One region of the Massilia sp. IC2-476 genome, then DNA from elsewhere that is predicted to be linked to it. Evidence: predicted binding sites of a transcription regulator. Region 1 holds the regulator's gene; each other region holds the start of a gene.

Region 1 (7,643 bases):
AGCATGTCGACGGTGGCGTAGGTGATCTTGTCCGCCTGTTTCTCGATGCTCTCCACGGCGTGGGTGCGGTTTTCCAGGTCGTCGAAGTTGGTCATCAGGCCAACCATTTCCTGGGCACCCTTCACGCACAGTGCGGCGTGCTGGTTGAACAGGTCAAAAAACTTGCCCTCCTGGGGCATCAGGCGTCCAAACATATTATTCTCCGTTGTGAATCTCTTGGGACTTCGAAACCGCCGCCACGGCTGGCAGCGGAAAAGGATTGAAACTGCGGCTTATCGAAACTTAGTCGCCCTGGTAGATACTCAGGTTACCGCTATAGTTGCCGAACTTGGTGTAGGAGCCGATCCAGGTAAGGCGAATCGCCCCGATCGGGCCGTTACGCTGCTTACCGATGATGATCTCGGCGGTTCCTTTATCGGGCGAGTCGGGATTGTAGACCTCGTCGCGATACAGGAAGATGATAACGTCCGCATCCTGTTCGATAGCGCCCGATTCGCGCAGGTCGGACATGACGGGTCGTTTGTTGGGGCGTTGTTCCAGCGAGCGGTTCAGCTGGGACAGTGCGATGACGGGGCAATGCAGCTCTTTCGCCAGGCCCTTGAGCGAACGCGAGATCTCCGAGATCTCGGCCGCCCGGTTGTCGCCCGGCTGGCTGCCCTGCATCAGCTGCAGGTAGTCGACGATGATCAGGCCAAGCTTGCCGCACTGGCGCGCCAGGCGTCGTGCCCGCGCGCGCATTTCGATCGGATTGAGCGCCGGCGTCTCGTCGATGTAGAGCTGGGCGTCGTTCATCTTCTGGATCGCATGGGTCAGGCGCGGCCAGTCTTCGTCGTTCAGGCGGCCGGTACGCAGGCGGTGCTGGTCGAGCTGGCCCACCGAGCCGAGCATACGCATGGCCAGCTGGGCGCCGCCCATCTCCATCGAGAACACGGCCACCGGCAGGCCGGCTTCGATCGCGACGTTCTCGCCGATGTTGACCGAGAACGCGGTCTTGCCCATCGAGGGACGGCCGGCCACGATCACCAGGTCGCCCGGCTGCAGGCCGGAGGTCATGCGATCGAGGTCGATGAAGCCGGTCGGCACGCCGGTGATCTCGCCCTGGTTCTCGCGCGAGTACAGTTCGTCGATGCGCTCCACCACCTGGGTGAGCAGCGGCTGGATCGGGTTCCAGCCCTGCTGGCCGCGCGCGCCGGTTTCCGCGATCGCGAAGATCTTCGACTCGGCCTCGTCCAGCATCTGCTTGACCTCCTTCCCTTGCGGGTTGAAGGCGTTGCCCGAGATTTCGTCGGCCACCGTGATCAGGTTGCGCAGGATGCCGCGGTCACGCACGATCTCGGCGTAGCGGCGGATGTTGGCGGCGGACGGCGTGTTCTGCGCCATCGCGTTCAGGTATTGCAGGCCGCCGACCTCTTCGGCCTTGCCCAGCATGTTGCAGGCTTCGTAGACCGTGATCACGTCGGCCGGCTTGCCGGCATTGATCAGGCGGATCATCTGTTCGAAGATGATGCGGTGATCGTAGCGGTAAAAATCCTCCGCGTGCATGAAGTCGGCAATGCGGTCCCACGCGGCATTGTCGCGCAGGAGGCCGCCGATGACGGACTGCTCTGCTTCGATGGAATGCGGCGGGATGCGCAGGGAATCGACTTGCGGATCGGCTGGGGAATTCATGGCGGGCATTATACCTTCTCCTGTCATCCGGCTGTCATAAAGGCTCAGTTTTTCAGGACGTAAAAAAAGCCGGGCGAGCCCGGCTTTTTCATTTATACAACACTTGCTTAGGCAGCTTCACCGACAACAGCGATGGTGATCTCCGAGACGACGTCGGTGTGCAGCGCGACGGCGACCGGGAATTCGCCGGTGGTCTTCAGCGGGCCGGTCGGCAGGCGAACCTGCGACTTCTCGACCGGGAAGCCTTGCTTGCTCAGGGCTTCGGCGATGTCGAAGTTGGTGACCGAACCGAACAGACGGCCGTCCACGCCCGCCTTCTGGGCGATGGTGACGGTCATGCCGCTCAGCTTGTCGCCTTGCGCCTGGGCAGCCGACAGCTTTTCAGCTGCTGCTTTTTCCAGTTCGGCGCGCTTGACTTCGAACTCGGCCACAGCAGCCTGGGTAGCGCGGCGTGCCATCTTTTGCGGGATCAGGAAGTTACGTGCGTAACCGTCCTTGACTTTGACGACGTCGCCCAGGTTGCCGACGTTAACAACTTTTTCGAGCAGAATAACTTGCATATTTTTTCTCCAGGATAACTGACTGACGTGCCGACGCTTAAGCGTTGTGCAGGTCGGTGTACGGCAGCAGCGCGAGGTAGCGTGCGCGCTTGATGGCGGTGTCGACCTGGCGCTGGTAGTGCGCCTTGGTGCCGGTCAGGCGTGCCGGCATGATCTTGCCGTTTTCCTGGACGAAGTCCTTCAGGGTGTCGACGTCCTTGTAGTCCACCTGTTCCACGCCTGCGGCGGTGAAGCGGCAGAACTTCTTGCGCTTGAACAGCGGGTTCTGCTGTTTGCGCTTGAGTTTTTCTTTAGCTTTGTTTTTGTCGAACTTTTTACCGAATGCCATTTCGAGGCTCCTGTATCTAATCTAAATTGGCCGTTTTAGGCGGCACTGAAATCAATGATGTGAAACACCAAGGCTTTGCTGTTGCGGTTTTTTCGTGCAAGGAATCCTTCGAACCGGTAGGCGGCGCCGAGTTCGGCGCTGTCCAGCCTGCCTGAAATCTCGCCCGCGCCGAGCGCAGGCATTTCAAACTCGACCAGTCTTGCCACTCCGGCTTCGACCTGCTGCGAACTGTGCTGCAGGATGGCGCCCACGATGGGGACGCCGGCCGGGGTGAATCGCAGTACGTCTCGCTCCGCGATGGTCGCGATGAGCTGGAACTGATTCACTGCGATGCTTTACTTGGTTCGTTAATTCCTGGAAAAAACTTAGGCAGCTGCGGCCGGGGCAGCGGCTGCTGCTTCTGCGCGGTGGCTCTTGGCTGCGTCTTCGCGCTGGACCGACTTCATCATCGGCGACGGTGCGGTTTCGGCCTTCTTCATCTTGACGGTCAGGTGACGCAGGACGGCATCGTTGAACTTGAATGCGGTTTCCAGCTCGACCAGGGTCTCGTTGTCGCACTCGATGTTCATGCAGATGTAGTGGGCTTTCGGCAGCTTCTGGATCTGGTAAGCCATCTGGCGACGGCCCCAGTCTTCCACGCGATGGATGTTACCGCCGCGGCTGGTCACCGTGGTCTTGTAACGCTCGATCATCGCCGGAACTTGCTCGCTCTGGTCCGGGTGGACGATAAAAACGATTTCATAATGACGCATGCAACACTCCTTAAGGACGTTTAAACAAATGCCCACCTCGGCGTCAAGACGAGTGTGGGAAGGGGTAAGCCCACGATTATAGCCGGAAAAGCGGGCAGTTGGGAAGCCGGGGTGTGGTTTGGGATGGAAGGAGACCTTGCCTGTCCGCCAAGTACCTGCGTACACGCCGCCACACTTTGGCAGTCGGAGGACCCGGATTGCACAATTTTTTTACACTTTTCCCGCGTTTGCCCTTGCGCATTGCGGAATACTGTACAAAAATACAGTCTGCTCTTACAACTAATGCCGTATAACACCCATGCTCAAGCTCACTGCAAGGCAAGAACAGATCCTTAACCTGATCAAGGAAGCGATCGAGAATACCGGTTTCCCGCCGACCCGCGCCGAAATCGCGGCCGAGCTGGGTTTCAAGTCGGCCAACGCGGCCGAGGAACACCTGCAAGCCCTGGCGCGCAAGGGCGCGATCGAGATTTCGCCGGGCACCTCGCGCGGTATCCGCCTCGTCGGCGCCTCCGTCGAGCAGATCCCGATGCCGCCTCCGAACCTGATGATGTCGCTGCCGCTGGTCGGCCGCGTCGCCGCCGGTTCGCCGATCCTGGCGCAGGAACACGTCGAAGCCACCTACTCCGTCGACACCGCCATGTTCTCGGCGCGCCCCGACTTCCTGTTGAAGGTCAAGGGCTGGTCGATGCGCGACGCCGGCATCTGCGATGGCGACTTTCTGGCGGTCAAGAAGGTCGACAGCGCCAAGAACGGTCAGATTGTCGTCGCCCGCCTGGGCGAGGAAGTCACCGTCAAGCGCTACCGCAAGACCGGCAACCTGGTCGAGCTGCTGCCGGAAAACCCGGACTTCAAGGTGATCCAGGTGACGCCGGAAGACGAGTTCGCGCTCGAGGGCCTCGCAGTCGGCCTGATGCGCAGCTGGCACTAACAATTCCCCCGATGGCTGCGTTGCATCGCCTTGCCCTCGGGGTTTTGTTAGTCGAGCGTAAAAAAAGCGGGCACGGCCCGCTCTTTTTATTTGTCCTTGAACAGGGTCGAGCTGTTGGTCTTGACCATCTTGTTGTGTTCGGAGACATAAGCCTCGGTCGCCTTGCGCCAGGCTTCGAAGTCCGCCAGGATCAGCTTCGAACTCACCTTGGCCTCCTCCGACAGGTTGGCCTGCAGCTGCTCCAGGTGGGCGTTCGATTTCTCCAGCTCGTCCTTCTTCATCAGCTTGCGGATGTCTTCCGGCACGCGCTTGGTGAGCGGCGAGGCCGCATTCAGGTTGGTGACGTACTTGTTGTAGCAATCCTGCCAGGTGTTGATGGCGGCGCCGATGCGGTCGATGTCGGCGTTGATCTTCGACATCGCCGGGATGCGCGGCGCCGTGCAGCGGAATTCGCCCGACTTCAGGTCTTCGCCATCGTAGCCGCTGATCCAGTAATCGATCTCCTTGCGGCGCTTGACGCGCTGGTCCATCAGCTCGAGGGACGCGATCGCGACCTTGTTGCCCTTGGCGGCAGCCTTCTTGAACACGGCCTCGGCCTTCGCCTCATCCACCTGCCCCGCTTCGCCGTACCAGTACATCTGGCCGAGCGCCTGCTGCGCGTCCGGGTTACCGGCATTGGCCAGTTTGGTATAGATCTTCAGCGCCGCCGCGTAGTCCTTTTTCTCGAACAGGGCGTTGGCGTCTTCCAGCTCGCCGGCAAAGGCGGCGCCGCACAGCAGCAGGGAGGCAAGGAACAGCTTGGTCTTCATAGACGTGATACCGATGGGAATGGAGTCCCATGATAGCGGTAATGTGCCGTGCCGCTCAACCGCTGAATGAAAAACGGCAGCCGTAGCTGCCGTCGTGTTTACGCTTCCAGCGCCTGGCGGAAGTCCGCCAGCAGGTCGTCCGTGTCCTCGATGCCCACCGACACCCGGATCAGGGATTCGGCGATGCCCATGCTGGCGCGACGCTCGGGCCCCATCTCGAAGAAGATCGTGTGCGCCACCGGGATCACCAGGGTGCGGGTGTCGCCCAGGTTGCTGGCCGGGATGCCCAGCTTCAGGCGGTTCAGGTAGTCGAAGCAGTCGATATCCTCGCGCAGCTCGAAGCTCATCAAGGAGCCGCCCGCGCGGAACAGCTCCTTCGTGATGCCGTGCTGCGGATGCGAAGGCAGGCCCGGGTAGTGCACTGCCGAGACCCGCTCATCCGCCTCCAGCATCTGCGCCAGCGCCAGCGCATTGCTGCTGGTGCGTTCCATGCGCAGCGCCAGGGTCTCGGCGCCCACCGCGATGTGGTGCGCCGCCTCCGGGCCGAGCGCCGCGCCGAAGTCGCGCAAGGCCTTGGCGCGCAACTGGGCCAGGCCCTGGTTGGCGGCCGGCTGCTTGCGGAAGTTGGCCGCGATGTTCGGGTAGGCGCTCCAGTCGAACAGGCCGGTGTCGGTCAGGGCGCCGCCGAGCGCATTGCCATGCCCGCCGATCGACTTGGTCAGCGAATTGACCACCAGGCCCGCGCCCACCGCCTTGGGACGGAACAGGTAGGGCGTGGTCATGGTGTTGTCCACCACGTAGAGGATGCCGCGCTCGCGGCACAGCTGGCCGATGCGGGCGAGGTCCGCCACCTGGGTGCGCGGGTTGGCGATGGTCTCGACGAACACCATGCGCGTCTCAAGCGTCAAGGCCGCTTCCACCTTGGCCACATCGGTGGCGTCGACGAAATCGACGCCGACGCCCTGCCCCGCCACGGTCTGCCACAGGCTGTTGGTATTCCCGAACAGGAAGGACGACGACACGATGTGGTCGCCCGCCTTCAGGAGCGCCTGGAACAGCGCGCCGATGGCGCCCATGCCGGTCGCGAAACAGATGGTGCCAACGCCATCTTCCATCTTCGTGATCTTGTCCTCGAGCGCGCCCACGGTCGGATTGCCCTGGCGGCCGTAACGGAAGCCCGGCTCCTTGCCCTGGAAGACCGACGCCAGCTGGCGCGCGTCGGCGTAGCCGAAGGCGACCGAGGTGTGCACCGGCTTGTGCAGCGAGCCCTGCTCGATCGTCTTGCGGCGGTCGTTGTGCAGGATCGTCGTGGTGAAACCGAACTTCTGATCGCTCATCGCGCTTGTCGCTCCATTACTCGGTCACGGCCGGGGTGTTCAGGTTCAGTTGCGTACGCACCGGATCCTCGACCTGGTTCTTCTTCGGGCTGTGGCGCGCGCTCTCCTGGCGGTCCAGGTATTCCGGGGTCACGTCACCGGTCACGTAGACGCCGTCGAAGCACGAGGCCTCAAAGTTCTTCAGGGCCGGGTTGACGTCCGAGATCGCCTTCTTGAGCGCATCGACGTCCTGGTAGACCAGGCGGTCGGCGGTGATCTCGCGGCACACCTCTTCTACGGTGCGGCCGTGGGCGATCAGCTCGTCGCGGGTGGGCATGTCGATGCCGTACACGTTCGGGTACAGCACCGGCGGCGCGGCCGAGGCGAAGAAGACCTTGCGGGCGCCGGCGTCGCGCGCCATCTGCACGATCTCGCGGCTGGTGGTGCCGCGCACGATCGAATCGTCCACCAGCAGCACGTTCTTGTCCTTGAATTCGGACGCGATCGCGTTCAGCTTCTGGCGCACCGACTTCTTGCGCATCCCTTGGCCCGGCATGATGAAGGTGCGGCCGATGTAGCGGTTCTTGATGAAGCCTTCGCGGTATTCGACGCCGAGTTTCAGCGCCAGCTGGATCGCGGCCGGACGCGAGGAATCCGGAATCGGCATCACGACGTCGATTTCCTCGACCGGGATCTCCTTGCGGATCTTGTCGGCCAGGTACTCGCCCATGCGCAGGCGGGTCGCATAGACCGAGGCGCCGTCGATCACGGAATCCGGACGCGCCAGGTACACGTATTCGAAGGCGCAGGGGTTCAGCGACGGGTTCTCGGCGCACTGCTGCTGCGACATGTTGCCGTCGTTGTCGATGAAGACCGCTTCGCCGGGCGCGATGTCGCGCACGAAGCGGAAGCCCAGGCCTTCCAGCGCCACCGATTCGCTGGCCACCAGGTATTCGGTGCCATGCTCGCCTTCGTTCACGCCCAGGCACAGCGGACGGATACCGAAGGGGTCGCGGAAGGCCAGCATGCCGTGGCCGGCGATCTGCGCCACCACGGCATAGGCGCCGCGCACGCGGCGGTGCACCGCGGCCACCGCCTTGAACACGGCTTCCTTGTCGAGGTTGTAGCCGTCGGCCGCTTCCTGGATCTCGTGGGCCAGCACGTTCAGCAGCACTTCCGAGTCGGAATCGGTGTTGATGTGGCGGCGGTCGTTCTTGAACAGCTCTTCCTTGAGCTGGGCCTGGTTGGTCAGGTTGCCGTTGTGGGCCAGGGTGATGCC
Region 2 (7,643 bases), on a different contig from region 1:
CAGCCCATTCGTGGCGCATCAGGTAGCGCAGTTCGGCCGCGTAGAGGCCGGGCGCCACCGCCTCGCCCAGGTCCAGCATGCCGGTCGCCCCTGCCAGCAGGGTCTCGACACGGGTGCCGTAGGCGCGCCCCCAGCGCTGGGCCAGCTCCGTCGGCAGCCAGGGATGGCGGCGCGCGAAGCCGTCCAGCCAGCGGTCGAATTCGAGCACGCCGCGGCTGTCGGGCAGGCTGCCGAACAGGTCGCCGCCCGGCAACACGGCCTTCCCCGTCCACCCCGGCTGCGCACGACCGAGCGCGCCCGTGACCCAGTCGCCGGCTTCCTCGGCCAGCCGGCGGTAGGTGGTGATCTTGCCGCCAAAGACCGACAGCAGCGGCGCAGCGGACTGGTCGTGCCCGAGCGAATAGTCGCGCGTGGCGGCGCTCGCACTGGCCGCCTCGTCCTCCAGCAGCGGGCGCACGCCCGAATAGCTCCAGACCACGTCGGCGGGCGTGATCTGCTGGCGGAAATAACGATTGGCGAGCTCGCACAGGTAATCCGTCTCGCTGCCGGCGATCGCGACTCTGTCCGGGTCGCCACCGAATTCGACGTCGGTGGTGCCAATCAGGGTGAACGCGCCTTCGTAGGGCATGGCGAAGACGATGCGGCCGTCCGGGTGCTGGAAGATGTAGGCGTACTGGTGGTCGAACAGGCGCGGCACCACGATGTGGCTGCCCTTCACAAGGCGCAGGCGGCGCAGCGGCGCAGCGCCGGTGGCAGCCTGCGCCACCTCGGCCGCCCACGGCCCGGCGGCATTGACCAGGCAGCGCGCCCGCACGCGCCAGCGGCAGTCCGCCTCCACCAGCGTCGCCATCCAGTGTGAGGGATGGCGCTCGAACGCCGTGCAGCGCGTGTGGGTCAGGATGGTGGCCCCGCGCTCGTGGGCGTCGAGTGCGTTCAGCAGCACCAGGCGGGCGTCGTCGACCCAGCCGTCGGAATACACGAAACCGCGCGTGAAGACCGGCTTGAGCGCACCGCCGGCGGGGTGCCCCGCCAGCGCTACTCCACGCGAGGGCGGCAGGAAGGCGCGCGGCGCCAGGCGGTCGTACAGGAACAGGCCGGCGCGGATCAGCCAGGCCGGCCGCTGGGCGCTGTCGTGGGGCATCACGAAGCGCAGCGGTCGCATGATGTGCGGCGCGCTGCACAGCAGCACTTCGCGCTCGGCCAGCGCCTTGCGCACCAGGCCGAATTCGCGGTGCTCGAGGTAGCGCAGGCCGCCGTGGACCAGCTTGCTGGACGCCGAGGAGGTATGCGATCCGAGATCGTCCTTGTCGCACAGGATCACCTTCAGACCGCGCCCGGCCAGGTCGCGCGCGATGCCGGCGCCATTGATGCCGCCGCCGACCACCAGCACGTCGCAATCGAGGCGATCGTTCCGCTTCCCGTCCGCATCCTGCATATCGCCTCCCTTACGCGGGGCTGACCCGCCTGGCCGGTCCAGTGTAGGAGCCCGGTGCGGCGGCGCATTTGCCTGCATCAATTATGCGGAGAATGCGCCAGCCCGTGTGTAAAATCGGCACATGCACAACACCGCCAGCGCCGACGCACTCGCCAATACACGCGCCTGGGTCCGCATGCCTTCAGGAAAGCGCCTGGACCTGCTGAACCCCACTCCCTTCGACTGGGACGACGCCGACCTGGCCCTGGGCCTGGCGCGCACCTATCGCTGGGGCGGGCATTCGGCCTGGCCCCTCCCGCTCTCGGTGGCCCAGCACTCGATCGCCGTCATGCTGCTGCGCCGCGCCATGGCCCCGGCGAGCACGCCGGTGCAGGAATTGCGCGAACTGCTGCACGACGCCGAAGAAGGCCTGCTCGGCTTCGACGCGATCTCGGTGATCAAGCCCTTCCTGGGCGAAGGCTTCCGCGCCCTGACGCAGCGGCTCGAGCACATGGTCTTCCTGCGCTATGGGCTGCCGGCCTGGACCGACAAGGAACACCGGCTGCACAAGCAGGCCGACCGCCTCGCCGCGGCGAGCGAAGCGGTGCACGTGACCGGCTGGACCCGCGACGAAGTGCGGCGCACCCTCAAGATCCGCGCCGACGTGCTGGACCAGGACCCCTTGGCCGCGCATTACGGCTGCACCCCGTGGGAGCCATGGCCGCCCGGCGTCGCGGCGGAGCGCTTCCTGGCCGAACTCGAACGCCTCAAGCGCGAGGCCGGCCATGGCGCATGAGGACGCGATCCGACAGGCGGCCGCGCTCGTGGCCGCTGCCGACGGCTTGCTAATCGCGGCTGGCGCCGGCATGGGCGTGGATTCGGGCCTGCCTGACTTCCGCGGCACCGAGGGCTTCTGGCGCGCCTATCCGCCGCTCGGGCGCCTGGGCCTGGCCTTCCACGAGATCGCCTGCCCCGACGGCTTCGAAACCGACGCGCGCCTGGCTTGGGGCTTCTATGGCCACCGCCTGGCCCTGTACCGCGCAACAAGGCCGCACGCCGGCTTCGGTATCCTGCGCGCGATCGGCACACGCATGGCGCACGGCAGCTTCGTCTTCACCAGCAACGTCGACGGCCAGTTCCAGCGCGCCGGCTTCGCCCCCGATGCGATCGTCGAATACCACGGCTCGATCCACCACCTGCAGTGCACGCGCCCCTGCGTTGATGCCATCTGGCCTGCCGACAGCGTCGCGCCCAGCGTCGACATGGCGCAGTGCCGGCTGGTCTCGGCGTTGCCGCGCTGCCCGCGCTGTGGCGCGATGGCGCGGCCGAACATCCTGATGTTCAATGATGGGGCCTGGCTGCCTGACAGGAGCGAAGCGCAGATGGAGCGCTTCGCGCGCTGGCGCGCGGACCTCAAGCGGCCGGCTGTGATCGAGCTGGGCGCCGGCGTCGACATCCCCTCGGTGCGGCGCATGGCCGAAGCCCAGGGCATGCCCGTCATCCGGATCAATCCACGGGCAGCGGCGGTACGGAACGGTATTGCACTCGAGTTGGGCGCGCTTGCCGCGCTGCGTCTGCTGGCAGAGGCGCTAAACATTGATCCAAGTCAATCTACAAGCTAAGTGCTTGATCCTATTGAACATTCTTCAATATCCACAAGAACTGTGGATAAAGATGTGGAAAAGCACTACTTGACAAGCCGAAACTCCAGTAACGATGCGGGTTTCAACAAATTGCCCGTTCCGCAGGCAAAATGAAAACCTATAAAAATCAATGACTTGGTATAGCACTACTTTCGTGCAGTGTGCACTCCTACAGCAAATTCCTACAAAAGCGCCTCACGGGGGATAAGTCCCTAAAATGGGTCGATCTGCGCTCATTTCCACGCGTTCCTGGCGCGCTCCCTGACCAGCATGCGCACGCTCTCCGGTACCGGCTTGCGCAGCTGCTGGGAATCCGCATCGAGCCAGGTCGTTTCCTCGAAATGCTTGAGCATGGCCGGCGTGATGAAGCGGGTGCGCGCCGCATACACGTGACGGTCGCCCATCGAGGCCTGCTGCTTGATGAAGAAGCGGTGCGGCAGCACCAGCTGCAGGTGCTCGCGGGCGCGCGTCATCGCCACGTACAGCAGGCGCCGTTCTTCCTCGATGTCGTCCTGGTTCCCGGTACTCATGTCCGAAGGGATGCAGCCGTCCACCACGTTCAGCACGTGCACCGACTTCCACTCCTGTCCCTTGCTGGAGTGGATGGTCGACAGGATCAGGTAGTCGTCGTCGAGCAGCGGAGGACCCGCACGGTCGCTGGTGGCCTCGGGCGGGTCGAGCGTGATCTCGGCCAGGAAGCTCTCGCGCGTCGCGTGGCCGCCGGCAAGCTGGGTCAGCTGCTCGACGTCGGCGGCGCGCACCTGGGCGTCGTCGTACATGCGCTCCAGGTGCGGCAAGTACCACGCCTTGACCAGCTCGATGTCCGCCGGCCAGCGCAGGCCCGGCGTGCGCAGGCGCCGGTACAGCGCGCTGAAGGCGGCCCAGTCGTCCTGACTCTTGCCGGGCGCGCCGAAGGCCTCCACCGCCGCCGCCGGATCGGTGGCTTCGCCCACCGCGTCGAGCAGGCGGGTGGCGGTAGCCGGGCCAATCCCCGGGATCAGCTGGGCCACGCGGAAGCCCGCCATGCGCCCATTCGGATTCTGGGCGAAGCGCAGCACCGCCAGCACGTCCTTGATGTGGGCGGCTTCCAGGAATTTCAGGCCGCCGAATTTCACGAAGGGGATGTTCCGACGCATCAGTTCGAGCTCCAGCGCCGCGCTGTGGCTGGCGGCGCGGAACAGCACCGCCTGCGACTTCAGGGCGATGCCCGCCTCGCGATGTTCGAAGATGCGATTGCAGACCCAGCGCGCCTGCTGCGCTTCGTCCGGGATCAGCACCAGCTGCGGCTTCAGGCTGGACGCCTTGTCGGTCCACAGCGTCTTGGCATGGCGCTCCCTGCTGGCTGCGATGACGGCGTTGGAGGCGTCCAGGATCGTCTGGGTCGAGCGGTAGTTGCGCTCGAGCGTGATGAGCGCTGCGGGCTGGGTGAACTGCTTCGGAAAGTCGAGGATGTTGCGCACCGTCGCACCGCGGAAGGCGTAGATCGACTGGGCATCGTCGCCGACCACCATCACGCCCTTCCCGTCCGGCTTCATCCCGGTAATGATGGAGGCCTGCAGGCGGTTGGTGTCCTGGTATTCGTCGACCAGCACGTGGTCGAACAGCGCGCCGATCTCCAGCCCCAGTTCCGGGTCGGCCGCCATCTCGGCCCAGAACAGCAGCAGGTCGTCGTAGTCGAGCACGTTCTGCTCCTGCTTGGCGTCGACATAGGCGCCGAACAGGCGCTTGAGCTGCTCTTCCCATTCGCTGCACCAGGGGAAGGTGGACTGCAGCACCGACGCCAAAGGCTCGCGGCTGTTGACCACGCGCGAGTAGATCGACAGGCAGGTGCCCTTCAGGGGGAATCGCTTCTCCGTGTTCGACAGGCCGATCTCGTGGCGCACCAGTCCCATCAGGTCTTCCGAGTCGCCGCGGTCGTGGATGGTGAAGGATTCGTCCAGGCCAATGCGTCTCGCATACTGGCGCAGCAGGCGCGCGCCGATCGCGTGGAAGGTACCGGCCCAGGGCAGCGTGACCTGGGTCTGCGTCCCGCCCTTGCCGAGCAGCCGCTGCAGCACGCCGCTGGCACGCTGGCCCATCTCGCCGGCGGCGCGGCGCGAAAAGGTCAGCAACAGGATGCGCTGCGGATCGGCGCCCGCCCCGATCAGGCGCGCAACGCGATGTGCCAAGGTATTGGTCTTGCCCGAACCAGCGCCGGCCACCACCAGCAGGGGGCGCACATTGTCGGCGCCGACGTCGTGTTCGACCGCGGCGCGCTGTTCGGCATTCAGGCCGGCGAAGGGATCGTCGGTGGCGGGCTGGTCGAGGACGGCAGACATGGCAGGCAGAACGTGGAAATGCCATACTGTACATTTATCCAGTTCTCTTGTGCAAGTCGAAATTCGGCGCATTGCAAGTACGCGCACGATTGAAAGACGGATTTTCCTTTGATCAGGTCATGGATTACATGCAGAAGTCGTGCTAAGTAGTTAATACTTAAAAAGTTTTCCGGATATCCACAAAGTCTGTGAATAACTATGTGGAAAAGCGGGGGCTTGACATGCCAAACGCGGCCATCCGTGCGGCTTTCAACAATTTGCCTATTGGGAAGGCAGCCCCGATAGCCCCACAAATCAAGGGCTTACGTGGGCCTGTCGCATGCACGCCGCATAAAAATACAAAATTAATATCAGGAATTTTTTGTGCATAAGCCCGGTTCCCTGAACCACGGATGACCCGCACCGCGGGACGCTACGAGTCAGGCGAGCGCCTGGCCCGGGCTGAGCCGGCGTCGCGCAGGGTCGAGCAGCACGCGGGCGATGATGCGTCCATCGACGGCACGCGACTTGAGGTATTCGAGTGCGGACAGGGTGCCGGCAACGCGCATCAGGGCGATGGCGTCGTCCACGATGTCGCGCTGGCGCAGGTCGCGCCGGCTATCGGCGCTACTGGCGCCGTCTGGATTGCTCGGGGAGCTGCAAAGGGAATTCATCGTGCGCCTGACCTTTCTGGACGGAGGGGGTGCGGCTGCACGAAAGTATGGGGGAAGCGCGAACAATGTCAATATCTGATGCGAATCAATCCGTGCGTTCCCGCTTCGTGCTCGGCACCGCACGCGTGCCTGCGCTGCGCCGCCTCTGCCGGGCCGCGCCTACAATGGCCGCGCCAACAACCACTGCGAGGACTCCATGAGCATGCATCCCGATCCCGACCTGAATCCCGGCGATGAAGCGGAACCCGGCACGCCCGGCGCCGGCGAAGACGTGTGCGAAGACTGCGCCGGCAGCGGCAAGGTCGACGGCAAGACCTGCCCCAACTGCGGCGGCAGCGGCAAGGTCATGCGCGGCATTGGCGGAGGCTGAGCCCAAGGCCAATGGACAGGGCGCGCCAGGGGCGGTGATAATTTTCCGATGACTGCTTCGCCTTCCACCGCGCCGTCCGAGCGCTCCCGCCCCAGCTCGCTTGCCGACCTGTTTGTTTCCTTCACCGTCCTGGCCCTGCAGGGCTTCGGCGGCGTGCTGGCGGTCGTGCAGCGCGAGCTCGTCGAGCGCAAGCGCTGGCTGACGCAGGACGAGTTCATCGAAGACTGGGCCGTTGCGCAGATCATGCCGGGGCCGAACGTGGTCAACCTGTCGATCATGATCGGCGCGCGCTGGTTCGGCCCGGCCGGGGCGCTGGTCGCAGTGGCCGGTTTGCTGGTGGTGCCGCTGGCGCTGGTGCTGCTGCTGGCAGCCCTGCACGCGCGTTACGCCGCACATCCCATGGTCGCCGGCGCCCTGCGCGGCATGGCGGCGGTGTCGGCCGGGCTGATCGCGGCGGCCGGCCTGCGCCTGGCCACGGCGCTCGCCCGCAACCCGATTCCCCTGCCCTGGTCGCTTGCCCTGGTCGGCGCCAGCTTCGTGCTGCTGGCCTGGCTGCGTGTGCCGCTGGTGTGGGTGCTGCCGACCGTGGGCGGGTTCGGCTGCCTGCTGGCCTGGCGCCGCTTGCGCGCATGACGGCCCCGCTGGCGCTCGGCTGGCACGACTGGCTGAGCCTGCTCGTCCACTTCCTGATGCTGTCGCTGCTGCAGTTCGGCGGCGCGATCTCCGTCACCGCCGACATGCAGCGCTTCCTGGTGCAGGAGGAAGGCTGGCTGAGCCAGTCGCAGTTCAGCGACGCGATTGCGCTGGCCCAGGCCGCGCCCGGTCCGAACGTGCTGTTCGTGGCGCTGATGGGCTGGCACCTGGGCATGAACACCGGCAGCCTGGCCGCCGCCTTTGCCGGCGTGGCCATGACCATGGCTGCCATCCTGCTGCCCTCCTCCATCCTCAACTACCAGGTTGCCCAGTGGGGCCACCGCAATCGCGAGCGGCGCGCGGTGCGCGCCTTCCGCCTGGGCATGGCGCCGGTCGTGATCGGCATGCTGCTGGCGACCAGCTGGCTGCTTGCCGGCGCCGGTGCGCACCTCGCCGGCTGGCCCACCTGGCTGCTGGCGCTACTGAGCTGCCTGGTCATCTGGCGCACCCGCCTGCACCTGCTGTGGATGCTCGGCGCCGGGGCCCTGGTCGGCGCGCTCGGATTCGTCTGACTGGCAAGCATGCACCGCGCAGGGCATACTTGCGGGATTG
Region 3 (7,643 bases), on a different contig from region 1:
TTGGCCGCCAGCCAGATGGTCGGAATCAGAAACGCGACCAGCAGGATGATGTACTGCGCCACCTGGGTCCAGGTGATGCCGCGCATGCCGCCCAGGAAGGAACACACCAGGATCGAGGCCAGGCCGAGGAAGATGCCGACCGAGAAGTCCACCCCCGTAAAGCGCGAGGCGATCAGGCCGACCGCGTAGATCTGCGCCACCACGTAGGTAAAGGAGACCAGGATGGTGGCGGCCACCGCCAGCGCGCGCACCGGTCCGCCGCGTCCGCCCGCGCCGCCGCCGTAGCGCGCCGCCAGGAAGTCGGGGATGGTGTATTGCCCGAACTTGCGCAGGTAGGGCGCAATGAGCAAGGCCACCAGGACGAAGCCGCCGGTCCAGCCCATGATGTAGGCCAGCCCGTCGAAACCGTAGAGGTACAGGCCGCCCGCCAGGCTGATGAAGCTGGCCGCCGAGATCCAGTCGGCGGCGGTGGCCATGCCGTTGAACAGGGCCGGCACGCGCCGCCCGGCCACGTAGTACTCGGTGACGTTCGAGGTGCGCGCCACCACGCCGATGGTGGCGTACAGCGCGATGGTCGCGAACATGAAGATGTAGCCGATCCACAGGCGCGGCATGCCTTCCTGTTCGAGCAGGGCGAGCGACCCCAGGAACAGGGCGAAGCAGCCGGTGTACCACAGGTAGTAGCGCGACAGCTTGCGGAAATAAGACCGCTTGGCCGCACTCATGCGTCCTCCCTGGCGCCGGCCTGGTAGCGGCGGTCGAGGCGGTGCATGCGCCACGCGTAGACGGCGATGATGGCGAGCGACACCAGCGAGGCACCCTGGGCCGCCATGTAAAAGGAGAGCGGCCAGCCGAACAGGGAGAAGTGCGACAGCTCGCGCGCGAAGTACACGGTGCCGAAGCCGGTGCACAGCCACAGCACCATCAGCACGGCGGTCAGGCGGCGCGTGGCGCGCCAGTGGGCCGCACGGGCGGCCTCGGCGCCGGCCCGGGGAGGCAAGGATTCATTCGGCATCGTCGGGCTCGCGAAGAGGTGGCGGGAAGGTCAGGCGGAACAGGCTGCCCGGATATTTGTTCGAGTGGCTGCGCGGGTTGTTGAAGATGTCGATCTCGGCGCCGTGCTGCTGCGCGATCTCGCGCACGATCGCCAGCCCCAGGCCGCTGCCCTGCACGTTGCTGCCGAGGATGCGGTAGAAGCGCTCGAACACGTGGGCCCGCTCGCTGGGCGCGATGCCGGGGCCGGTGTCCTCGACCTCGAGCAGGGCGTGCTCGCCGTCGCGCCGCACGCGCACCGTCACGCTGCCGCCCTGCGGGGTGTAGCGCAGCGCGTTGTCGATCAGGTTCGACAGCAGTTCGCGCAGCATCAGCGCATTGCCGGCGATGAGCAGCGGCGCGTCCGCAGGTTCGAAGCCGAGGTCGATCCGGTGCGAGAACGAGGCTTGTACCCAGTCCTGCACGGTGGCGCGCGCCAGCTGGGCCAGGTCGAGCTCCTCAAAGGCCAGGCCGGTGTGCGGCTGGTTCTCGGCGCGCGCCAGCGCCAGCAGCTGGTTGACCAGGCGCGTGGCCGACTCCGAGCTCTTGGCCAGCTGTTCCAGCGAGCGGTGGATCTCGTCAGGGTCGACCTGGCGCAGGGCCAGCTCGGACTGCATGCGCATGCCGGCCAGCGGCGTTTTCATCTGGTGGGCGGCGTCGGCGATGAAGCGCTTCTGCATCTCCACCGTCTGGGCCAGGCGCTCGAGCATGTCGTTGAAAGAGCCGACCAGCGGCGAAATCTCTTCCGGCACCTGGCGGGGGTCGATCGGCGACAGGTCGTCCTGGGGGCGGGCGCGGATGCGTTCCTGCAGCTCGGCCAGCGGCGACAGGCCGCGCGACAGGGCGAACCAGACCAGGGCCAGGATCACCGGCAGGATGATGAACTGGGGCAGGATCACGCCCTTGATGATCTCGTTGGCCAGGTGGGCGCGCTTGTCGAGCGTTTCCGCAACCTGTACCAGGGCCAGGCCGGCCGGTAGACCGTTGGCGCGCGCGCCCAGCGGATCGAGGCTGACCCAGGAATAGGCAACCCGCACCGGCGTACCGTGGATGCTGTCGTTGCGGAAGGCCACCGACCCATTGCGGGCGCGCTCGTCGGCGTTCATGCCGCTGTTGCCAGTGCGTGGCCGCGGCAGGTCGCGGTCGCCGTCGAGGTGGGCGCCGTCCGGGCCGCTGATCTGGAAATAGACGCTGTCGACGTCGTCGGCGCGCAGCACGTCGCGCGCGCTACCGGGCAGCTGCACCGTGGGCCGGCCGGCCACCGTGCGGATCTGCTGCGACAGCACGGTGACGCGGTCTTCCAGCGCGTCGTCGAAGGGCTGGTTGGCGATCGACTTCGCCACCAGGTAGGTAATCGCGATGCTCATCGGCCACAGCAGCAGGAGCGGGGCCAGCATCCAGTCGAGGATCTCGCCGAACAGCGAGTGCCGGATGTTCTCGTCGGGTTCCGGATTGGGCGGCACGTAGGGCGCCGGCTGTAGCGGCTGGAAGGGCGCGGGCGTGTCCTGTCCCGCCCCGGAGGAGGGCGGGTCCGTGAGGCCGGCGTCGCGCTCGTTCACTTGGGTTCTGGAGCCGGCGTGCGCGGGGCGTCGGAGTATTTCTCGAGGCAGTAGCCAAGGCCACGCACGGTGGCGATGCGCACGCCGCCGACCTCGATCTTCTTGCGCAGCCGGTGCACGTAGACCTCGATGGCGTTGTTCGAGACTTCCTCGCCCCATTCGCACAGGTGGTCGACCAGCTGTTCCTTGGACACCAGGCGCCCGGTGCGCGCCAGCAGCACTTCCAGCAGGCCCAGCTCGCGCGCCGACAGGTCGAGCATCTGGTCGTTGATGTAGGCGCTGCGGCCGACCTGGTCGTATACCAACGGGCCGTGGCGCACCACGGCCGGGCCGCCGCCGGCGCCGCGCCGGGTGAGGGCGCGCACCCGCGCCTCCAGCTCGGACAGGGCAAAGGGCTTGGCCATGTAGTCGTCGGCGCCGAGATCGAGGCCTTCGACGCGCTGCTCGACCGAATCGGCGGCGGTGAGGATCAGTACCGGCAGCAGCGAAGAGCGGGCGCGCAGGCGGCGCAGCACTTCCAGCCCGGACAGCTTGGGCAGGCCGAGGTCGAGGATCAGGAGATCGAACTCCTGGGTGGACAGGGCCGTATCGGCATCCTGGCCGTTCTTGACACAATCGATGGCGTAGCCGGACTGGCGCAGGGAACGTGTTAGCCCGTCGGCAAGTACGCTATCATCTTCGGCGAGCAGAATTCGCATGGGACCACCTTTGGTGTTTCGTTAGACCTCAAACAGCCCCTATTGTGTTTGATTTATCGCAACAATGCGAGTCTTGCAGATAACAACACCGCGACTTTTTTCGCTTGCATAAACTACTGGAGTTATATACAGTAGTGTCTTGATTTCGCTGATTAAACCACTGGATTTACATACAGTATTTTTATAGCGAAGACCTTGATTTGCGCGGTAGCGACCCTACCTTGCCTACTCCACAGCTGAAAGTACACCATGGACGACAAAAAAACCGCAGTAAACGCCGCTGAAAAGGGCAAGGCGCTCGCAGCCGCCCTGGCGCAAATCGAAAAGCAGTTCGGCAAGGGCTCGGTCATGCGCATGGACACCAGCGCACCGGTCGAGGAAGTGCAGACTGTTTCCACCGGCTCGCTGGGCCTGGACATCGCGCTGGGCGTCGGTGGCCTGCCGCGCGGCCGTATCGTCGAGATCTACGGTCCGGAATCGTCGGGTAAAACCACCCTGACGCTGCAGACCATCGCCCAGATGCAGAAGCTGGGCGGCACCTGCGCCTTCATCGACGCCGAGCACGCGCTCGACGTGACCTATGCGCAGAAGCTGGGCATCAACCTGGGCGACCTGCTGATCTCGCAGCCGGACACCGGCGAACAGGCCCTCGAAATCACCGACGCACTGGTGCGTTCGGGCTCGGTCGACCTGGTGGTCATCGACTCGGTGGCGGCACTGACCCCGCGCGCTGAAATCGAAGGCGACATGGGCGACTCGCTCCCGGGCCTGCAGGCGCGACTGATGTCGCAGGCGCTGCGCAAGCTGACTGGCTCGATCAACCGCACCAACACGCTGGTCATCTTCATCAACCAGATCCGTATGAAGATCGGTGTCATGTTCGGCAGCCCGGAAACCACCACCGGCGGTAACGCGCTGAAGTTCTACGCCTCCGTGCGCATGGACATCCGCCGTACCGGCTCGATCAAGTCGGGCGACGAAGTGATCGGTAACGAAACCAAGGTCAAGGTCGTCAAGAACAAGATCGCGCCGCCGTTCAAGGAAGCCCACTTCGACATCCTGTACGGAGAAGGCACCTCGCGCGAAGGCGAAATCCTGGATCTGGGCGCCGACAACAAGATCGTCGAGAAGTCGGGTTCGTGGTACAGCTATAACGGCGAACGCATCGGCCAGGGCAAGGACAACGCCCGCCTGTTCCTGAAAGAGCGTCCGGCACTGGCACGCGAAATCGAGAACAAGGTCCGTGCCGCCCTGGGCGTGCGCGAACTGCCGCCGGTGCTGGCTGCTGTCGAAGACAGCGGCAAGGCGCTGAAGGCAGTCGGCGAGTAATCGCTGGCCCTTGTAGCACATGCCGGCACCCCAGCTCAGCCTGAAAGGACGCGCGCTTCGATACCTGTCGATGCGCGAACACAGCCGGCTCGAGCTGGGCCGCAAGCTGGCCCGTTATGCCGAGGAGGGCGATGACGTGGAAGCCCTCCTGGATTTCCTCGAGAAGAACAACTGGCTGTCGCAGGAAAGGTTCGCCGAATCCCTGGTCAACAGGAAGGCGGGCCGTTTCGGCAACAGCCGCGTGATGGCCGAGCTGCAAAGCCACGGCCTCAAGGGCGAAGCGTTGGAAGAAATCAGGTCCTCGCTTGCCGACAGCGAAACAGCGCGTGCCAGGGAAGTCTGGCAGCGCAAGTTCGGTACCGTCGCCGTCGATGCGGCCGAGCGTGCCAAGCAGATGCGCTTCCTGCTGCAGCGTGGGTTCTCCCAACGCGCTGCGCGGACCGCGATGCAGGGCGCTCCCGACGACGACGAGCTGTAAGCAGGCGCTGTAGAAGATCCACTGGCGCCTGCTGCCGAGACGAGCCGGCCTGGCCCCAGGCTGCTCCGACGATATGCCAGGCTTGGCCGCAGGCCTGCTGTATCACCCTTCAATTTCCGTGCTCTCTATATAGTAGAGAAGCCTTGCTCCGGCGCCAGCGTGGAGCGTCATCTCCGATATGCCCCGGCATATTCCTCAACGGACGATGGCGCTGCACGCTGGCGCTGTGCGTTTACCGCTGCCTCGTAGGGTGGGCGGCTCCACCGTAAACGCCGAACAGGCACGACGCTCCCGCCGCCCACGCGGTAAACGATGGCGCAAGCTCATCAATTGGTCCAACAGCTACGCCGACATGTCCAACCACATGCAACATTGGCCACTCAACAAGAAATCCGTGGAATGTAGTTTCCAGATGGCAAAAACATCTCTGTTGCAGTGCAACCGACAACGCCCTGTGCTAAACTTTCACGGTTTAAGCAGCGCCGCATGAGCGGTTGTTGTCGTAGAAGCTACGTCAACGTGCATGACGCACACTGGCTGCACCACTAACCGCCGCGCAAGCGGCATTGGTTTTTATGCCCCTGTCTCCTCCCGTATCGCGCTCGCTCCGGCATACGCGCGCCATCACCGTCGAAGCCTATGCGCGCGACGATGGCCTGTGGGATCTGGACGCCAGTATCCGCGACGTCAAAACCCGTGACATCGAGCTCGGCTCGGGCACCCGCCCGGGCGGTATGCCGGTGCACGACCTTAAACTGCGTGTCACCATCGACCGCAATCTGACCATCGTGGACGCCGAAGCCGCGTCCGATGCCGTTCCGTATCCCGGTTTCTGCGAGACGATTGGCCCTGCTTACAAAAAGCTGGTCGGTCTGTCGCTGATGACCCACTTCCGGCTGCACCTGAAAGATCGCCTCTCGGGCGTGCTCGGCTGCACCCACCTGACCGAATTGGCCCAGGTGCTGCCCACGGCAGCGCTGCAGGCCTACGCCGACGACGTGTTCGATACGCGCGGCGGCGCCGAAGACAACTCGGCCGAACGGCCCTTCGAGCTCGACCGTTGCCATGCGCTGCGCAGCGACGGACCGGCCGTGGCCACCTACTATCCCCGCTGGTCCATCAAAGCCGTGTCGGGTTAGGATTCGATGTTTGTCATTTTTTGTAACTCAACCGTATTTCTAATTCAGTAATAGAAGAAGGGAAGCCAGCATGAAGATCCATGAGTATCAAGGCAAAGAGATCCTCCGAAAGTTCGGAGTGACCGTTCCGCGCGGCATTCCGTGCATGACGGTGGACGAGGCGGTCAAGGCTGCTGAAGAGCTGGGCGGCCCGGTCTGGGTCGTCAAGGCGCAGATCCACGCAGGCGGCCGCGGCAAGGGCGGCGGCGTCAAGGTTGCCAAGTCGCTGGAACAGGTCAAGGAATACGCCGACCAGATCATGGGCATGCAGCTGATCACGCACCAGACCAGCCCGGAAGGCCAGAAAGTCCGCCGCCTGCTGATCGAAGAAGGCGCTGACATCAAGAAGGAACTGTACGTTTCCCTGGTGACCGACCGCGTCACCCAGAAGGTCGTCCTGATGGCCTCGTCGGAAGGCGGCATGGACATCGAAGAAGTCGCGCACAGCAACCCGGAAAAGATCCACAACGTCGTGATCGAACCGTCGATCGGCCTGACCAATGAGCAGGCAGACGACATCGCCCGCAAGATCGGCGTGCCGGAAGCGTCGGTGGTCGACGCCCGCACCAACCTGCAAGGCCTGTACAAAGCCTACTGGGAAACCGATGCCTCGCTGGCCGAAATCAACCCGCTGATCCTGACCGGCTCGGGCAAGGTCATCGCCCTGGACGCCAAGTTCAACTTCGACTCGAACGCCCTGTTCCGTCATCCGGAAATCGTCGCCTACCGCGACCTGGACGAAGAGGATCCGGCTGAAGTCGAAGCATCGAAGTTCGACCTGGCTTACATCTCGCTCGACGGCAACATCGGCTGCCTGGTGAACGGCGCCGGCCTGGCCATGGCGACCATGGACACCATCAAGCTGTTCGGCGGCGAGCCGGCCAACTTCCTCGACGTCGGCGGTGGCGCGACTGCAGAGAAAGTGACCGAAGCATTCAAGATCATGCTGAAGAACCCGGGCCTGAAGGCCATCCTGGTCAACATCTTCGGCGGCATCATGCGCTGCGACGTGATCGCCGAAGGCGTGATCACCGCATCGAAGGCTGTGTCGCTGCAAGTGCCGCTGGTCGTCCGCATGAAGGGCACCAACGAAGACCTGGGCAAGAAGATGCTGGCTGACTCCGGCCTGCCGATCATCTCCGCAGACACCATGGAAGACGCAGCGAAGCAGGTCGTTGCCGCTGCCGCTGGCCAAGCCTAATTCGCGAAGGAATACAAAATGTCGATTCTGATTAACAAAGACACCAAAGTCATCACCCAAGGTATCACCGGCAAGACCGGCCAGTTCCACACCCGCATGTGCCGCGACTACGCGAACGGCCGTGAAGCCTTCGTGGCAGGCGTGAACCCGAAGAAAGCTGGCGAAGAC
Region 4 (7,643 bases), 150 kb from region 1:
AAACTGAAAAGAATTCTTACAAATTTCCAGAATGCACCATATTACTTAGCGCGCATACGCACGCTAACGCACAGACGGCTACGCCGGAAAGGAGCATATTCGAGGCATTGTATTGATGAGCCATAACCGACTTTGAGATCGCCATGCTGCTGCCTACCTTCGTGACCCTGGTTGCCGTCATCGTCCTCGCGACGCTGCTGCCCTTGTTGCGATGTACCGGGTGGTGGATCCGCGACCTCGATTTCCCGCGCCTGCAGCTGGCCATCCTGTCGCTGGCGGTGCTGGTCGGGCAGTTCGTGTTCCTCGACTGGCGCGACAGCCATTTCCACTGGCTGCTGGTGGCGAATGCCGCCTGCCTGGCCTACCAGGCTTGGTGGATCATTCCCTATACCAAAGCCTATCCCCGTGAAGTGAAGCCCGCCGTGATCGCCGACAGCAGCCGGCAGTTCCGCATCCTGACTGCGAATGTCCTGATGCCGAACCGGAATGCCGAAGGCCTGATCACCCTGATCCGTGTGCACAATCCGGACATCTTCGTCACCCTGGAAACCAATGCATGGTGGCAGGAAAGGCTGGATGTGCTGGAAAAGGACTATCCGTATTCGCTTAAGTGCCCGCTGGAGAACCTGTACGGGATGCACGTGTATTCGCGCTATCCGCTCGAGGACAGCGCGATCCAGTTCCTGGTCGAGGACGACATCCCCTCGATGCACACCCTTGTGGTGCTGCCGTCCGGGCACAAGGTGCGCATGCACTTCCTGCACCCGACGCCGCCGAGCCCGACCGAGCACATGGAATCGACCCAGCGCGACGCCGAACTGTTAGTGGTGGCCAAGAGCGTGGCCGAGGCCGGCCTGGCGACGCCGGTGATCGTCGCCGGCGACCTGAACGACGTGGCGTGGTCGACCACGACCCGGCTGTTCCGCAAGATCAGCGGCCTGCTCGATCCGCGCATCGGACGCGGCATGTTCAATACCTTCCATGCCGGCTTCTGGTTCGCGCGCTGGCCGCTCGACCACCTGTTCCACAGCGAGCATTTCACGCTGTCCTTCATCCGGCGCCTGCCGTCCTTCGGCTCGGACCATTTCCCGATGCTGGTCGAACTGACCTATGACAGCAAGCACGGCGCCGGCCAGGAAGGACTGGTCGCGGACGAGAAAGACCATGCGCTGGCCGATGAAAAGATCGCCGCCGAGGATGTGACGGTGGACGACGTGCACGAACCCCAGGCGTGAGGCCGGGGCTTATGCTGCCCTTGAACGCTTGAGGAAATCTTCCACGACAGAGTCGAGGTCTTTGCGGGCATAGATGAGATCTTCCAGCCGCTGCATGGCCTGTTCGAATTCGTCGGAACTAGCCTCGAGAAAGCGCTGGCGCCGTTCAGCAGACTGGTGTGGCGCTTCGAACGGAAACATTGCAAGCAGGGCGGCAAGACCTTGCGCGATCTCGTTCAAGCCGACGCGCTGGAATGCGTCGACAAAGATCCCATAGTCGGGATTGTCCGAGAAATTTGCCTCGAAAAAATACTGAAATCCGCCATTGCCAATGATGCCGAGAGCAGTGTCGACGATGATAGCGCTGCGGCAGGGATCGTTGAGGTGCTCGAGCGGCTTGCCTAGCTGTTCGAACATGGTATAGCAGGTCGACAGCATATCCTTGCCCTGCACCATTATTGGTCTCCCGACCTTCCTTCCACGCTGGCGGCGCCGGCGACCAGGGCTTGGGCATACAGGGTGAAATCATCCAGCCCCCGCTTGATGATGGTCACCAGGGCCGGCAGCGGCGCTTCCTGGTAATCCCATTCGGCGCGGCAGAATTCGCCGGTACGCTTGAGGTCCTCGGCCAGCGTGGGCTGGATCCAGCCGTGCTCGGCCAGCAGGGTGATGACTTCGCGCTCGTCGTGCGGCAGGCCGAGCCTGGCGTTGCCGATCACGTAGTCGCCCATCTCGATGGCCGCTTCCCAGGCGCGGATCACGTTGAGGGTGGCCGCATCCTGGCGCGTCAGGTCGGTAACAAACGTGGTCGGGTCCTTTTCGTACTCTTCCCGCGCGCGCCGGCAGCAGCGTTCGATCGTGCCGGCCTTGTGAATCAGGATGTCGTCGTCCATCAAACCCTCCGCGCGTCTTTTAGTTAGATCAGGAACATCAGCGCCGCTACACAAGTCGGCCCCAACGCTCCCAGGAACAGCCCGCCCATGCCGATCGAACCGTCATTGAAACCCTCGCGCAGCAGGGCGGCGCCGGCCGGGTTGGGGGCGTTGGCGATCACGGTCAGCCCGCCGCCGCCGACCGCGCCGGCCACCAGCATGTACTTGGCGTGCTCGGACAGGCCTTCGATCAGCGAACCGAGGTAAGTCAGTGCCGCATTATCGGTGATTGCGGTCAGGGCCAGCGCGCCGAAGAACAGCGCGGTCGGCTCCAGGCTGGAGACCAGCGGCTGCAGCCACCACTGCTGCATGCCGCCCAGCACCACCAGCCCGGCCAGGAAGAAGCCGACCAGCAGGCCTTCCTTCAGGATCAGCGGCGACTGGTGCTTGGGGTAGGCCTGGGTATAGCCGAGGAAGAGCAGGAACAGGCCGATGAACAGCACCGGGTGGTGCGCCAGCAGCACCACGCCCGCCAACAGCAGCAGGTGAACTAGCGACACGATGACCGGCATGCGGACATCTTCCACCACGGCGCCAGGCGCCAGGTGGCGGCGCAGCAGCAGGGTCACGACCGTCGCGTTGATGCACACCGCCAGCGCGGCGCGCCAGCCGAAGGTGGCGGCCATGTAGGCGCTGTCCCAGCCCCAGGTGCCGGCCACCATCAGCACCGGCGGCGCGGCATAGGCGGTGAGGGTGCCGCCGATCGAGACGTTGACGAACAGCACGCCCAGCGCACCGTACTTCATCCATTCCGGAATGCCGGGACGGAACACCTGGGGCGCCAGCATCAGGGCCGCCAGGGTCATCGCGGCCGGCTCGGTGATCAGGGAACCGGCCAAGGGCACCAGCGCCAGGCCGAGCCAGCACAGCGCCACCTCGGTGCGCACCGGGGCCAGGCGGGCGAGCAGGGCGAGCAGGTCGCGCACGGCGTCCAGCACCGGCTTCGAGGCAGCGATCACCATCACCACGAACACGAACAGCGGCTCGGTGTACTGGCGCGTTTCCGCATAGCGGATGGCCTCGCTCCCGCCGGCCAGCAGCGCCATGGCCAGGATCAGCACGAAGGCCCAGAAACCGAACACCACCTCGACTTCGCCCAGCAGGTGGAACAGGCCGGCATGGCGCGGATGGCGCCGCGCGAGCGAATGGAACAGCTTGGTGGAAAAGGTATGGACGAGGGCGATCGCGAACAGGATGGCGCCGGTGAGCTGGAGCGTGGTCACGGATGGACTCCGTGGCGTGCGGGAGACAGATTGCGCATTGTCTGGATGGTAATGGACGAAGCCGCATTATTCCATGTTTCGCAGCGACGGCCTTGGATTGTCGGGCAGAGAGCACCTTTAGCTTCTGTCAATACCAATCACCCAACTGGTATGGCCGAAATGAATACACCTTGCCAAACCCGGGCTCAACGAGTACTGTACGTTTATACAGTATTTGTTTGCCAACCCATATGAATTGCTCATCCACACCGGGGGTATCCCCGCTGGCTGCGCCGGAGGCTTTGCACCCTTCGCTGTGGCGCGCCTCGCAGCTGGCGCGCTCCGGCACGCGCTGCATCGACACCGGTCATGCGGCGCTGTCGCCCCAGCTGCCGGGTGGCGGCTGGCCCGTCGGCACCCTCGTCGAACTGCTGCAGCAACAGCCCGGCATCGGCGAGATGCGCCTGCTGCGCCCGGCCCTGCAGGCCTGCGCCGAACGCCGCATCGTCCTGCTGCAGCCGCCCCATCCACCCCAGGCCCTGGCGCTGGCTGCGCTGGGTTTGCAACCTTCGCAACTGCTGTGGCTGCGTACCAGCCGCAGTGCCGACGCGCTGTGGGCGGCCGAGCAGGTCTTGCGCAGCGGTAGCTGCGGCGCGCTGCTGTTCTGGGCCAACCATGCACGCGGCGAAAGCCTGCGCCGCCTGCACCTGGCGGCCCAGGCCGGCGAAACCCTGTTCTTCATGCTGCGCCCGCTGGCCGCGGCCCAGGATGCCTCGCCCGCGCCGCTGCGCCTGGCCCTGCGCCCGGCGGCCGGCGGCGTGCACATCGACTTCGTCAAGCGCCGGGGGCCGCAGCGCGATGCGCCGCTGTTCCTGCCGCTTGGTTTACCACTTGCTTCTTCTCTCCTGCAACGACATGCGTTTGTGGATCGGCCTGTCCCTACCCCAGCTGGCGCTCGAAATCTTCAGCCCCAACTGGTGCAATGACGCGGGCAGCGTCGTGCTCGAGCAGGAGCGCGTGCTGGCGGTCTCGCCGCTGGCACGCGCCGCCGGCGTCGGGCGCGGCATGCGGCGCGGCGGCGTGCTGATGCTCATGCCCGAGGCGCGCCTGCACGAGCGCGACCCCGCGCGCGAAGCCGAGGCGCTCGATGCGGTCGCGCTGGCGATGCTGCAATTCACGCCCCAGGTCGCGCTGGCCGAGGAAGCGACGCTGCTGCTCGACATCGGCGCCAGCCTGCGCCTGTTCGGCGGCATCCGCGCCCTGTGCGCACGGGTGCGCGCCAGCCTGCAGGCGCTCGGCTTCACGGCCTCCATCAGCTGTGCGCCGACGGCGCGCGCGGCCTGGCTGCTGGCGCGCGCCGGCGCCAACCGGCTTGCCCATGGCCAGCGGCAGGGCCGCGGACGTGCGCTGCGCATGGCCTCGCTCGAGCGCCGCCTGGAACACTTGCCGGTGGCGCTGCTGCCGCCGGCCCGGCCCTACATGTCCTGGTTCGAAGGCATCGGCTGCGAGCGCCTGGGCGAGCTGCGGCGCCTGCCGCGCCCCGGCCTGCAACGGCGCTGCGGGCGCGAACTGCTCGACACCCTCGACGCCGCCTACGGCATGTGTCCCGAGCTGTTCGAATGGGTCGCGCCGCCCGAGAGTTTCCGCGCCCGGCTGGAACTGTTCGACCGCATCGAGCAGGCCGATCTGTTGCTGGCCGGCGCCCGTCACCTGGTGCTGCAGCTGGTCGGCTGGTTGTGCGCGCGCCAGCTTGCGGTCGAGCGCATCACGCTGCTGATGGAACACGAGCGCGGACGGGTGGGGATGCCGCCCACGCCGCTCGAGATCGCCCTGGCCGAGCCGAGCTGGCGCGACGAGCACCTGGTGCGCCTGCTCAAGGAACGCCTGGCCCGCCAGGAGCTGCCGGCGCCGGTCATCGGCCTCGGCCTGGAGGCGCGGCAGGTGAGGGCGATGGCGCCGCCCACCGAATCGCTGTTTCCCGAGCCGGGCGGCAGCGAGGAAGACCGCATGCGCATGCTCGAGCTGCTGGTGGCGCGGCTGGGCGCCGACAACGTGCTGCAGGCGCTGCCGCAGGCCGACTACCGGCCCGAGGTCGCTAACGAATGGGTGCCGGTGCAGCAGAAGGCCGAGCGTGCGGCGCAGGCTGCGGCGCGCCTGCCGCCGGACGTGTCCAGCCTGCCGCGCCCGAGCTGGCTGCTGGCCAAGCCGATCGCGCTGCTTATACGCAACCACCGACCCTTCTACGGTTCGCCGCTCAAGGTGGCCTCGACGCCTGAGCGCATCGAGGCCGGCTGGTGGAGCGACACGCAAACCCGGGACTATTTCATTGCGGAAGGCCAGGACCATACGCTGTACTGGATCTACCGCGAGCGCATCGTCGGGTCGGGCGAGGATGCCGAGCCGCGCTGGTACCTGCACGGGCTGTTCGGCTAGCACGGCGGCTGCGGCCTGCTGCGCGAGGCGCGGGCCGCGTGTCCCATGCATATCCGCGCGGGGTCATGGTGCGGCTAACCGGGCGCTTCAATTTGCGCGTTTGCGCGATACTAGCGCCAGGTCGACAGGCGGCGTGCATGTTGCATTGCGCCTGCGTCGGCAATCGATCATGCATGGGATGGAGGCTGAGTGTTCGGCTTGATGAGCAGCCGCTGGTGCAGCGCGGGACATCCGGGATTCCCTCCTGGTGCTGGACAGCCCTACGGGGAAGACACGGAAGCGCAGGTGGGCGGCATCCGCAAGGTGCTGGTCGTCGATGACGAAGCCGACGTCGCCGACCTGGCCGAGATGTTGCTGTCGGCGCATGGTCTGGATGCCATGGTCGCCTATTCCGCCGCCCAGGCCCTCGAGCTGCTGGCCACCCATCCCGACATCGACGCCGTCATTTCCGACGTCATGATGCCCGGCATGAATGGCCTGGAACTGGCCGAGCGGATTTCACGCAACTATCCCAAGGTCAAGATCATCCTGGCATCCGGCTACATGGCCCCGTCCATGTTCAACGGCCAGCCGCTCAAGCAGCTGTTCATCGCCAAACCCTACCGGATCGACCATCTCCTCAAGCTTCTGCACACCTGAGCCGGCATCAAGGCGCCAGCGCAACACGCGTCAGGTGCAGCTGGGTCCGCACCACATAGCCCAAGGATTCGTACAGGGCGATCGCACCCTTGTTGCTCGGATACACATGCAGGAAAGGCTGGTCGCCCTGCGCGGCGATGCGGCGCGTGCGCTCGGCCAGAAGCTGGCGCGCATAGGCCTTGCCACGGAAATCCGGATGCACGCACACCGCGCTCACCTCGACCGCACCCGTCGGGCGCATCCGCTCTCCCGTCATCGCCGCCAGCCGCCCGCCTGCGCGGATGCCGAGGAACTCGCCCAGCTCGTGGGTGCGCCCGGCAAACGGTCCTGGATTGGTCAGCTCGGCCAGCGCGCGCATGTCAGGCGCGTCCGCCGCACCCAGCACCAGCAAGGGCAGCGTGGATGGCTCAGGCGCACGCGTGGCGATCATCTGCAGCACCGGATCGAGCGGAGTGAGCGCAAAGCCGGCTGCTTGCGGCGGCGCCGAAGGCGTGACCAGCATGACGGCCTCGCCGGGCTGCAACAGCGCGCCCAGGGCATCCCAGGCTTCCCGGCTGTCGTCGGCCAGGGCGGCGAAGGGACCGACATCGCGCGGGTAGCGTTTGGCCAGCGCAGCGCCGAGGGCGAAGTGGCGGTGGCCGCCGGTGAGGGCCGACCAGACCGGCCGGTCGAGCGCAGCATGCAGGGCAGGGGACATGGGCGTGCTTCCGTAATGTCGACGGCAAGATGATAGCGCCGACCGCATGCTATTGTCCCGGTCTGGATGAAGCGGATGAGGAAGCGATGGAAACCAAGACGACCGATTACAGCGAGCTGCTGTTTGCCTACCATGTGCGCGAACTGGCGATGAAGCGCCTGGTGCACGAAACGCCGGAAGGCTTGAGCGCCGAAGCCGCCACCCAGTACATGTTCGAACGATTCGAGCCCACCGTCATCGGCGTGGTGCGCGAGCTGCAGAATGTGGCCGCCATGATCCAGAAGGCGGGCGCGGGCGGAGCCGCCCAAGGCTAGACGGCCCGGCTGGGCGCCCTGGCTACGCGCCCGCTTTCCTACTCGCTGACCTTGCCGCGCAGCGCCTTGACCCGGCTGCTCTTCGCCTTCGAGTCGAGCCGGCGCAGCTGCGATCCGCGCGTTGGCCGGGTGGCGCGGCGTACCAGGGGCACGCTTGCTGCGCGGTCCACCAGCGCCTGCAGGCGCGCCAGTGCATCGAGCTTGTTCTGCTC

Evidence for each region. The regulator LexA, encoded in region 1, represses DNA repair genes until DNA is damaged. The targets are predictions, from matches to a motif close to ACTGTATNNNNATACAGT.
Region 2: the regulator LexA is predicted to act here: its motif matches at 5,401-5,418, upstream of LK539_RS17625 (ATP-dependent helicase).
Region 3: the regulator LexA is predicted to act here: its motif matches at 3,449-3,466, upstream of recA (recombinase RecA).
Region 4: the regulator LexA is predicted to act here: its motif matches at 3,564-3,581, upstream of imuA (translesion DNA synthesis-associated protein ImuA).

What each region holds. Positions count from the first base shown of each region.
Region 1 is NZ_JAJFER010000001.1:295,838-303,480, forward strand. Features, by position in the region: gene LK539_RS01405 (DUF47 domain-containing protein) at 1-194, opposite strand, end outside; gene LK539_RS01410 (replicative DNA helicase) at 283-1,668, opposite strand; gene rplI (50S ribosomal protein L9) at 1,776-2,228, opposite strand; gene rpsR (30S ribosomal protein S18) at 2,266-2,556, opposite strand; gene priB (primosomal replication protein N) at 2,592-2,882, opposite strand; gene rpsF (30S ribosomal protein S6) at 2,922-3,308, opposite strand; gene lexA (transcriptional repressor LexA) at 3,607-4,239, shown strand; gene LK539_RS01440 (tetratricopeptide repeat protein) at 4,326-5,048, opposite strand; gene LK539_RS01445 (cystathionine gamma-synthase family protein) at 5,147-6,385, opposite strand; gene purF (amidophosphoribosyltransferase) at 6,402-7,643, opposite strand, start outside.
Region 2 is NZ_JAJFER010000006.1:324,569-332,211, reverse strand. Features, by position in the region: gene glpD (glycerol-3-phosphate dehydrogenase) at 1-1,435, opposite strand, end outside; gene LK539_RS17635 (phosphohydrolase) at 1,557-2,210, shown strand; gene LK539_RS17630 (Sir2 family NAD-dependent protein deacetylase) at 2,200-3,036, shown strand; gene LK539_RS17625 (ATP-dependent helicase) at 3,291-5,375, opposite strand; gene LK539_RS17620 (hypothetical protein) at 5,795-6,028, opposite strand; gene LK539_RS17615 (hypothetical protein) at 6,225-6,398, shown strand; gene LK539_RS17610 (chromate transporter) at 6,447-7,031, shown strand; gene LK539_RS17605 (chromate transporter) at 7,028-7,603, shown strand.
Region 3 is NZ_JAJFER010000005.1:304,396-312,038, reverse strand. Features, by position in the region: gene LK539_RS15610 (sodium:solute symporter family protein) at 1-725, opposite strand, end outside; gene LK539_RS15605 (DUF4212 domain-containing protein) at 722-1,015, opposite strand; gene LK539_RS15600 (sensor histidine kinase N-terminal domain-containing protein) at 1,005-2,591, opposite strand; gene LK539_RS15595 (response regulator transcription factor) at 2,588-3,289, opposite strand; gene recA (recombinase RecA) at 3,539-4,618, shown strand; gene recX (recombination regulator RecX) at 4,638-5,096, shown strand; gene LK539_RS15580 (DUF2889 domain-containing protein) at 5,672-6,235, shown strand; gene sucC (ADP-forming succinate--CoA ligase subunit beta) at 6,306-7,475, shown strand; gene sucD (succinate--CoA ligase subunit alpha) at 7,494-7,643, shown strand, end outside.
Region 4 is NZ_JAJFER010000001.1:450,026-457,668, reverse strand. Features, by position in the region: gene LK539_RS02120 (endonuclease/exonuclease/phosphatase family protein) at 144-1,235, shown strand; gene LK539_RS02115 (DUF4375 domain-containing protein) at 1,245-1,670, opposite strand; gene LK539_RS02110 (DUF86 domain-containing protein) at 1,670-2,107, opposite strand; gene LK539_RS02105 (putative Na+/H+ antiporter) at 2,131-3,369, opposite strand; gene imuA (translesion DNA synthesis-associated protein ImuA) at 3,600-4,334, shown strand; gene LK539_RS02095 (DNA polymerase Y family protein) at 4,264-5,781, shown strand; gene LK539_RS02090 (response regulator) at 5,971-6,420, shown strand; gene LK539_RS02085 (GNAT family N-acetyltransferase) at 6,428-7,117, opposite strand; gene LK539_RS02080 (hypothetical protein) at 7,204-7,431, shown strand; gene arfB (alternative ribosome rescue aminoacyl-tRNA hydrolase ArfB) at 7,470-7,643, opposite strand, start outside.